Regions from separate parts of the Lysinibacillus sp. FSL L8-0312 genome, predicted to be linked through region 4. Evidence: riboswitches for the same ligand, from Rfam matches in the RefSeq annotation. Region 4 holds a riboswitch; each other region holds the start of a gene.
The links. Region 4 has a riboswitch for cobalamin ahead of MHI22_RS06770 ((2Fe-2S) ferredoxin domain-containing protein). Riboswitches for the same ligand answer to the same signal wherever they lie in the genome.
Positions count from the first base shown of each region.

Region 1 (2,204 bases), 500 kb from region 4:
AATTTCTCCGTATAAGTTGATGGATGCTAACGACTTATACGGAGCATCACATGCGTCACAATAGGTTCAGAATCGCTCATTTTTTTCTCTCCTTTATTAGGTAGATGAAAGATACAGAATAAACTATGAGAGCAAGAAAAAATCCCCCCAATTGGATATTGGAAGGATTAGTCTCTCACTGAATAAACTTTATTTGCCAATGACATCATGACAAATAAACGCAAACTGATTGTTAAAAATGGATAGACTAATCCTATATTTTGTCGTTTGAAGTGATTCATTTCAAATAAAAATATAGATTAGTTCATCATTGTCCATTCATCAGTCCTCTCATAATTGTATTTTTATAGTAACAAATTTTTTTATGGAATACAATGTAGCCTTATCTTCTTAAACCAATCCCTACAATAATTATAGAAATAATTTAGATAATCGTATAAAAATTATTTCTACTATTCTGAAAGATATGTTATAGTAGGAGCATAATTGAATAATGTGTAAGAATTGGTGCCAAATGAAAGTTTGGCTTAAAAGGGAAGTCGGTGCAAATCCGACGCTGTCCCGCAACTGTTATTCGGAGCAAATCACAAAGGCCACTGGGAAACCGGGAAGGCTGTGAGGCGTGTTGATGAGAAGCCAGGAGACCTGCCAATTTCTAGTACACACCAAATACCTACGTGGAAATAGGTGGTGAAAAGTGACCAAATCGGCACTGTGCGATAACAAATGATTTATGCGAAAGTAGATACTTTTTTCGTATTGTTTTAGCATTAAAAATTTTAACTAGCAGCCATTCTCCTCCTTGGAAAATGGCTTTTTATTTTTTTCTGAAAAGGAGATATAAAAATGACCTATACAAGCACACTCATTGGTTACCCGTATATCGGGGAAGATCGCGAATGGAAAAAAGCATTAGAAGCATTTTGGCGCAACGAGCTTTCTGAAGAAGATTTTGAGGATAGTTTAAAGAAAATCCGTTTAGCTAGAATTGACAAGCAGCTACAGCTTGGCATCGACATGGTGACAGTTGGCGATTTTACGTATTACGATAGAATGTTAGATACAGCATTAATGTTTGGTCTCATCCCAAAACGCTTTAACTGGCAGGGAGGGAAAGTAGATTTATCTACCTACTACAGCGTAGCAAGAGGGAATAAAACAGCTGTAGCTAGTGAGATGACAAAATGGTTTAATACAAACTATCACTATATTGTTCCTGAATACGAGGGACAGGCCTTGAAACTAACAGAAAATAAAGTGTTGGCCGATTTCTTAGAGGCGAAAGAAACGTACGGTATTATTGCAAAGCCAACATTGATTGGTCCCTATACATTCTGCAAGTTAACAAAAGGCTATAGCAAATTCACACAGGTTGAATACTTATTAGCTCTAATACCGCTCTATACGCAAGTATTAAAAGAATTAGTGGAGGCAGGTGCAAATTGGATTCAACTAGAAGAGCCATCACTTGTCACAACCCTTGATCCAGCAGACATCAAGCTTGTGCAAGAGATTTACGACCAGTTAGCCGTTGCGGTTCCAGAAGCGAAAATCATGCTGCAAACTTATTTTGAAGCATTATGCAGCTATGAAACATTGATTACATTGCCTGTAGAAGGATTTGGCCTAGACTTTGTTCATGGCTATAAAGGAAATATGGCGTCACTTCGTCAATATGGTTTCCCTCAGGACAAAGTATTGGCAGTCGGGGTTGTTAATGGACGTGATATTTGGCGTTCCAACTTAGCGGAGGTCAATGCTACAATTCAGGCAATTGAGCATTTAAGTAATGCGGCAGAGCTATGGATTCAACCATCCAGCAATCTACAACATGTACCGATCACAACTGCTCTTGAAAATGAGATTGACCCTGTTCTGAAGCATGCCTTAGCCTTCGCAGATGAAAAAATTGTAGAAATCACGGAGCTAACTAAATGTAGACGAGATACAGAGGGTATCTTACAGCATAATTTTTCTGAAAGTATGAAGGCAATTGAGGCTCTTAAAAACCATCCGATCCGTCAAAACAAGTTGATCCATCAAGCAGTTCAAACTGTGACAACGCAAGATTTTGAACGACATAGTGAATTTGCTCAGCGTCAAAAGATGCAGCAGCAAGCGTTAGCGTTACCGCTATTCCCAACAACAACAATCGGAAGCTTCCCACAATCTGATGAGGTGAAAAGGAATCGTAATGCTTGGCG
Region 1 is NZ_JBBOOV010000001.1:814,962-817,165, forward strand. Features, by position in the region: cobalamin riboswitch at 489-667, shown strand; gene metE (5-methyltetrahydropteroyltriglutamate--homocysteine S-methyltransferase) at 847-2,204, shown strand, end outside.
Region 1: it holds a riboswitch for cobalamin, as region 4 does, so the genes downstream of both, metE (5-methyltetrahydropteroyltriglutamate--homocysteine S-methyltransferase) here and MHI22_RS06770 ((2Fe-2S) ferredoxin domain-containing protein) in region 4, are expected to answer to the same signal.

Region 2 (2,204 bases), 650 kb from region 4:
CTGCCACACGGTTTCCGTATGACCCTGTACGCCCTCGACCGCACTAATGATAACAATGGCATAATCCATCACACGAATGGCGCGCTCCATCTCAGGGGAGAAGTCGACATGCCCTGGTGTATCAATCAACGTGTATGTATCGTCGCCTATGTTCATGCGACCTTGCTCGGCAAAAATGGTAATACCACGCTTGCGCTCTAGCTCATGATGATCGAGAAAGGTATCCTGATGATCCACTCGACCACGAGCTTGAATGCTTTGTGTATGAAAAAGTACTTGCTCAGAGAAGGTTGTTTTACCTGCATCCACATGCGCAAGTACACCAATTGTTTTGTACATAACCTATCCTCGTTTCTATCTATAGCTATCTTTTCATTGTAACAGAATACTAGCCTATATATTTCTTGTAAAATAGTTCGTATTTTTGTCGAAATAGTGCTAATATAATGATGATTATATATTTAGCAATATACTACTGATTGAGCTACAAATTTTCTTCTGCTAGTCTATCAATAGTATTAACCATTATAGAACGTATTGGTGCAAATGGCATTTGTCATTTGCTTAAAAGGGAAATCGGTGCAATTCCGATGCTGTCCCGCAACTGTAAATGGGGAGTCTGTACAGCATGCCACTGTAGTTTAACTATGGGAAGGCGTATAGATGATGAACCTAAGCCAGGATACCTGCCAGTATGTGTTTTTTGACTAAGAACCACGAGGATGGGGATAGTGATAAAGGTAATGTACCGTTTTTTCACTATGCTACTCTCTTGGCGACAAGAGGGTTTTTTTATGCCCTTCCCACGAATCCTGGTAGCAAAGAAGTCTTTGATTTCTTTCTATAGATGAACAACAAAGGAGAAAAGGACATGAAGAAATGGGAAAGTTTATGGCTGGTGATGGTCATTGCCTTGGTCGCTGTTTTAGGGGCTTGTAATGCAAAGGACAAACCTGAATCAGCAGCGCAAGATGAGAAGGTTGAGCCATCTGAGGCAGCAACGGAAGTAACCATTGACAATAATGAAACAACTCAAACATATAAGGAAGCACCTACAAAAGCGATTAGTTTAAATCAGCATGTGACAGAGATTATGCTAGCGCTAGGCTTAGAGGATTCCATGGTAGGCACAGCTTACTTAGATGATAAAATCTACGAGCCCCTACAAGAAGCATACGATAAAGTGCCTGTGCTTTCTGATCAATACCCAACGAAGGAGCAAGTAATTGATGCCGAGGCTGATTTCTTATATGCAGGCTGGAAGAGTGGCTTTGGTGAAAAGGGTGTTGGAACACCGGAAGAGCTTGAGGAGTTAGGCATTCATACGTATTTACATACGGCTTCCAATATGACAAAGCCAACACTAGAGGATATTTTCACTGATATTCGTAATATCGCAAAAATTTTCCGTATTGAGGATCGTGGAGAAGCCTTAATTGAGCAAATGACGCAAGATGTGGAGGCAATTCAAGCTAAATTACCAAAAGATAGTGAGAAATTACGTGTTCTCGTATTTGATAGCGGTGAAAAGGATGTCTTTACAGCTGGTCAAAACTTTATGAATGAACTAGTGTCAATCGCTGGTGGTCAAAATATTTTTGGTGATGTGGAATCAGGCTGGACAACCGTGTCGAAGGAAGATGCGGTAGACCGTAATCCCGAGGTAGTTGTCGTGATCGATTATGGTGAAACAACGGCCGAACAAAAGATTCAATTCTTAAAAAATGATCCAGCATTAAAGGAGATGGAAGCTGTTAAAAATGATCGCTTTGTCATCCTGCCACTGTCAGCTGCGTCTGAAGGCGTTCGTGCGGCACAGGCTATTGAAATTTTAGCGAAGGGCTTCTATCCTGATAACTTTTAAAATTCCGAGCTAGCATTGTGCTAGCTCCTTTTTCATAAGGAGCGATATCAATGAATGCATTTCAGAAAAACGTACCAGATCAAACATTTGAAACACTTAATCGTCATGGCGAATATACACGCTTAGCTGTCAGCCCGGGTATTATTAATAAGCATTATACGCCTGCACAATTTCAAAAAATAGCAGAGATTGCTGGCGAAAAGGGGGCGATTAAGTATTCGGCCTCCTATAGTATTTTAGTGTCCATTCCAACGAGTGCCGTGACAGAGGCTATGCAAGCCTTACGAGAAGTGGGTCTTTATGTTGCACCATCAGGACCCATCATCGCGATGAAGGCCTG
Region 2 is NZ_JBBOOV010000001.1:665,746-667,949, forward strand. Features, by position in the region: gene MHI22_RS03530 (translation factor GTPase family protein) at 1-339, opposite strand, end outside; cobalamin riboswitch at 522-708, shown strand; gene MHI22_RS03535 (ABC transporter substrate-binding protein) at 872-1,864, shown strand; gene MHI22_RS03540 (precorrin-3B methylase) at 1,915-2,204, shown strand, end outside.
Region 2: it holds a riboswitch for cobalamin, as region 4 does, so the genes downstream of both, MHI22_RS03535 (ABC transporter substrate-binding protein) here and MHI22_RS06770 ((2Fe-2S) ferredoxin domain-containing protein) in region 4, are expected to answer to the same signal.

Region 3 (2,204 bases), 2.5 Mb from region 4:
CAAGTATTGACGGTATGGGAGGGAACGGCAAATATTTTGGCTTTAGAACTTATTCGTTTAGTGGATAAATTCCATGCACATGAACTGTTTGTCCGTGAAATGGAGACAAGGCTAGAGAAGCTAGCGGATAGTCCACTAGTGCAAATTGTGGAAGAGCAGTTGGTAAATCTTGCGGCTACATTACAAATTTTTAGCGCTTTAGATGAAGCAACTAAAACTTTTGAAGCAAAAGGTATAGCGAAAAAGATGGCCCATCTTTATGAAAGTGTTGTAGCGGTGGAATGGGCACTAAAATTTGGCGGGAAGTACGAAAAGCTAGCGGATATCTATTTAGAGCAAACGTGGTCATTGCGACAAATAGGTGCACAAATGAAAACCGTACAATATTTTTCTGAAATTGTATAATTGCCAAGGAGTCGTCTGGAATGGAGGCGACTTCTTTTATTTTCATGTATAATGAAATCAACTGAATATTATAAAGGTTCTTTACTTAAGTAAAGTGAAAAGGGAAGTCGGTGTAATTCCGATGCGGTCCCGCCACTGTAAGTGTGAGTTTTTTCAAATAATGCCACTGAAGATTTCGGGAAGGCTTGAAAAACGCAATAAGCACGAGCCAGGAGACCTGCCTTTATAGTATAGACATGACAGCCTACGAGGATAGGGTGGTGGATTTTGTATCAGTTTTTTGGTGCGATTTTGACCCCTCATCATTCGAAGATGAGGGGTCTTATTTTGATGGAGAAAATATTTCTAACCAATTGACGCACGGATCAACAAAGGAGGATTCACATGAAGAAATATTGGAAAATAGGATTATCAGCATTTTTAGCAGTAGGTTTGTTAGCAGCATGTGGGCAAGAAGCCAAAAATGACAAGCCAGTAGCTACGGAGCAGCAAACACAGCAAGAGACTCCACAGGTGGATGAAGCAACATTCCCAATGACCATAACAGATGCCATTGGCAAGGATATTACACTTGAAGCACCGCCTGAAAAAATTGTTTCTCTTATTCCAAGTAACACAGAGATATTATTTGAACTTGGTTTAAATGATGAAATAGTTGGGGTGACAGACAATGATGATTATCCACCAGAAGTCGCTGAAAAGGAGAAAGTTGGGGGCATGGAGTACAATATTGAAAAAATTATTGCCTTAAAGCCAGATATCGTGTTTTCGCATGAATCTAGCATGTCCCTTTCAGAAGCGGCAATTGAACAGCTTGAGTCAGCAGGTTTGAAAGTATTTGTCGTAAAAAATGCACAAGACTTTAATGAAACTTACACAACGATTGAGCTGCTTGGTCGTGCAACAGGGAAATTACCAGAGGCTGAAAAAATCGTTGCTAATATGAAGGAAAAAGTGGAAGATGTTCTGACAAAAGTAAAGGATGTCGAACCCAAAAAAGTGCTAGTCGAAGCATCGGATGAACCTACTATTTATACGGCGGGTAATGGCACATTTATGAATGCTATGCTGGACATGATTCATGCAGAAAACGTAGCGGCAGATGCGAAGGATTGGTATGAAATTAGTTCAGAACAAATTATTGCGAAAAACCCAGATGTCATCGTTGTGACATATCATTATGTACCAGATATTTTAACAAAAATACCACAACGTGCTGGTTTCGATACTGTTAATGCCGTGAAAAATAAGGCAATCGTTCAAGTAGATGAAAGCACAACAAGTCGTCAAGGTCCCCGTTTAGGAGAAGGTCTTGAAGAATTAGCAAAAGCTATTTATCCAGAGGTATTTAAGTGAAAAAAATAGCACTAGCCTATGTACTAACATGTACGCTTCTTGTCATTAGTATCTGGTGTGGCGTAGCGATAGGCTCAGTTCATATTCCGTTAGAAGTTTTATGGAATCAAGCAGTTGATGAAACGGCTGCTAATATCTTTTGGAAAATCCGTCTGCCACGCGTGTTGTTAGCTGGACTAGTGGGAGCTTCTTTGGCCATTGCTGGAGCAGCTTTCCAAGGGTTGTTAAAAAACCCATTGGCAGATCCATATACATTAGGCGTCTCGTCGGGGGCATCTGTTGGTGCTGTTATTACGATCTTTTTTAGTATATCTATACCGGTCGTAGGCTTGTATGCCCTACCCACTTTTAGTATGATAGGCGCAATCATCACGATGGTAGTGGTCATGAGCTTCGCTAGAATGGTAGACCGTTCATTGAAGATGGAAACGTTAATTTTAACA
Region 3 is NZ_JBBOOV010000001.1:3,785,427-3,787,630, forward strand. Features, by position in the region: gene MHI22_RS19065 (acyl-CoA dehydrogenase family protein) at 1-405, shown strand, start outside; cobalamin riboswitch at 463-644, shown strand; gene MHI22_RS19070 (ABC transporter substrate-binding protein) at 790-1,761, shown strand; gene MHI22_RS19075 (FecCD family ABC transporter permease) at 1,758-2,204, shown strand, end outside.
Region 3: it holds a riboswitch for cobalamin, as region 4 does, so the genes downstream of both, MHI22_RS19070 (ABC transporter substrate-binding protein) here and MHI22_RS06770 ((2Fe-2S) ferredoxin domain-containing protein) in region 4, are expected to answer to the same signal.

Region 4 (2,204 bases):
GCGTGCGTAAATAAAAAAGCACTTCTCCGTTGTTGGAAAAGTGCATAGCTAAAAAAGCAAATAACATTCTCATCTGCTAAGCCGCACACCTATCCTCGTAGGCTGAAACGATCACATATTTTTCGGCAGGTCTCCTGGCTCTAGTTCAACACTTTATAGGTCTTCCCATCCGTTGGACAGTGACATGTTCTATAAAGCTCCCTAATACAGTGGCGGGACCGCGCCGGACTCAAACCGGCTTCCCTTTTAAGCAAAATGATAAGTATTTTACACCGAAAAAACATTAAGTTGTGAGATTTCACGACAAAGTGTAACATGATTTTCCATAAATATGCTATACTTTTTTTAAAAATATTTTCAATTGAAGGTCAATAGAGAAGATTCTGATAACTACTGAATTGTCATAAATAAGGAGATATTATAATTTTTATACCTGGTCTACACACAAAATTGATAAAATTGTCATAAATTTTTATAGAAATATTGAAATTTTAAAATAATGAGATATGATAGAGACAGTTTTCTATTCTATTAAGAAGATAATAAATTTCATATAAAACGTCGATAAGTGCTCGAATAACTCGAGATAATAGGGAAATTGGTGAAAATCCAATACAGCCCCCGCTACTGTAATAGCTGATGAAATTGCAAAGCCACTGGTGCAAACTTGGGAAGGTGCGATAGTAAAATGAAGCTTAAGTCAGGAAACCTGCTTATTTGATTGTGCATGCAAACTTTTCGGAGGGAGAAGTTGAAGCAAGAGCGAGTACCTGTATTTTATTTTATTCGTTTTTATTTGGCTTCTACAAAACCTTTACTCTTCGTAATTAGAGTAAAGGTTTTTCTTTTTCCAGAAAGCAAATGAGGGGAGACAGAAGATGACAACATGGAATTTAGAGGGGATGAAAACACATCTCTTTATTTGTAATGGTAGTAGTTGCATGAACAAAGGTGGGGAGGAAATTACCCTAGCTATTCGAGAAGAAATACAACAGCAAGCACTTGATCAAGAGATACATACAACAAGAACGCGCTGTAATGGACGATGCAAGGATGCTTGTGTGGTCATCGCCTATCCGCAAGGGAATTGGTATCGTGTACCATCAACAGAGCATGCTAGAACACTTGTACAAGATTTACATCATGAATCCTTATACAACGAACATGTCTTTACACTTCGTGAAGGTACATTACAGCGTACAGCACAAACGACAGCCATTAAAGGGATCGAAAAGGTGAAAGAGGGGTAACAACATGGCGCAAAAAGGAAAAATTTTTGTAGTGGGCTTTGGACCTGGAGACTTTAAGCATATTACGACACGGGCGGTAGAGGCATTACAACAAAGTGATATGATCATAGGCTACAAAACCTACGTGGAGTTGATTCAAGATTTAGTCAGTGCGAAGTCGATTGTCAGTACTGGAATGACCGAAGAGGTGTCCCGTGCGCAGGAAGCGGTGCGCCAAGCAGAGGCTGGAAGCATTGTCTCAGTCATTTCAAGTGGTGATGCGGGTGTCTATGGTATGGCGGGATTAGTGTATGAGGTATTGATTGAGCTAGGCTGGACAGAAGCAACGGGGATTGAGGTAGAAATTGTCCCTGGTATTTCTGCCATCAATTCATGTGCTAGCTTACTTGGTGCCCCGATTATGCATGATGCCTGTACGATTAGTTTAAGTGACCATCTAACACCATGGAATTTAATTGCCAAGCGCGTCGAGGCAGCCGCTATGGCGGATTTTGTAATCGCTTTATACAACCCAAAAAGCGGTCGCCGAACAAGACAAATTGTCGAAGCACAGCGCATTCTCTTAGAATATCGTTCGCCTGACACACCAGTAGGACTTGTGAAAAGTGCTTACCGCGATCGTCAAGAAGTGACGATGACAACATTAGCCGAAATGCTGGAGCATGACATTGGAATGCTGACGACAGTCATTATTGGTAATTCGTCGACATTTTTCTATGACAATAAAATGATTACACCACGTGGCTATCAACGTAAATATACATTGGGTGAAGAAAAACAACCCTTACGTCCACATCAACGTTTACGTGAAGAAAATGAACCTTGGGCAATGAACCAAGAGACAGGGACTGCACGACAAGACTTTACAGCAGATCCTAATGCAGGGCGTTTTAATAAACCCAGTGTAGCCGCTACGCCAAAGCCAAAAAAAACAGCACTTGAAATGGCTACAGC
Region 4 is NZ_JBBOOV010000001.1:1,318,453-1,320,656, reverse strand. Features, by position in the region: cobalamin riboswitch at 108-292, opposite strand; cobalamin riboswitch at 550-731, shown strand; gene MHI22_RS06770 ((2Fe-2S) ferredoxin domain-containing protein) at 879-1,250, shown strand; gene cobJ (precorrin-3B C(17)-methyltransferase) at 1,255-2,204, shown strand, end outside.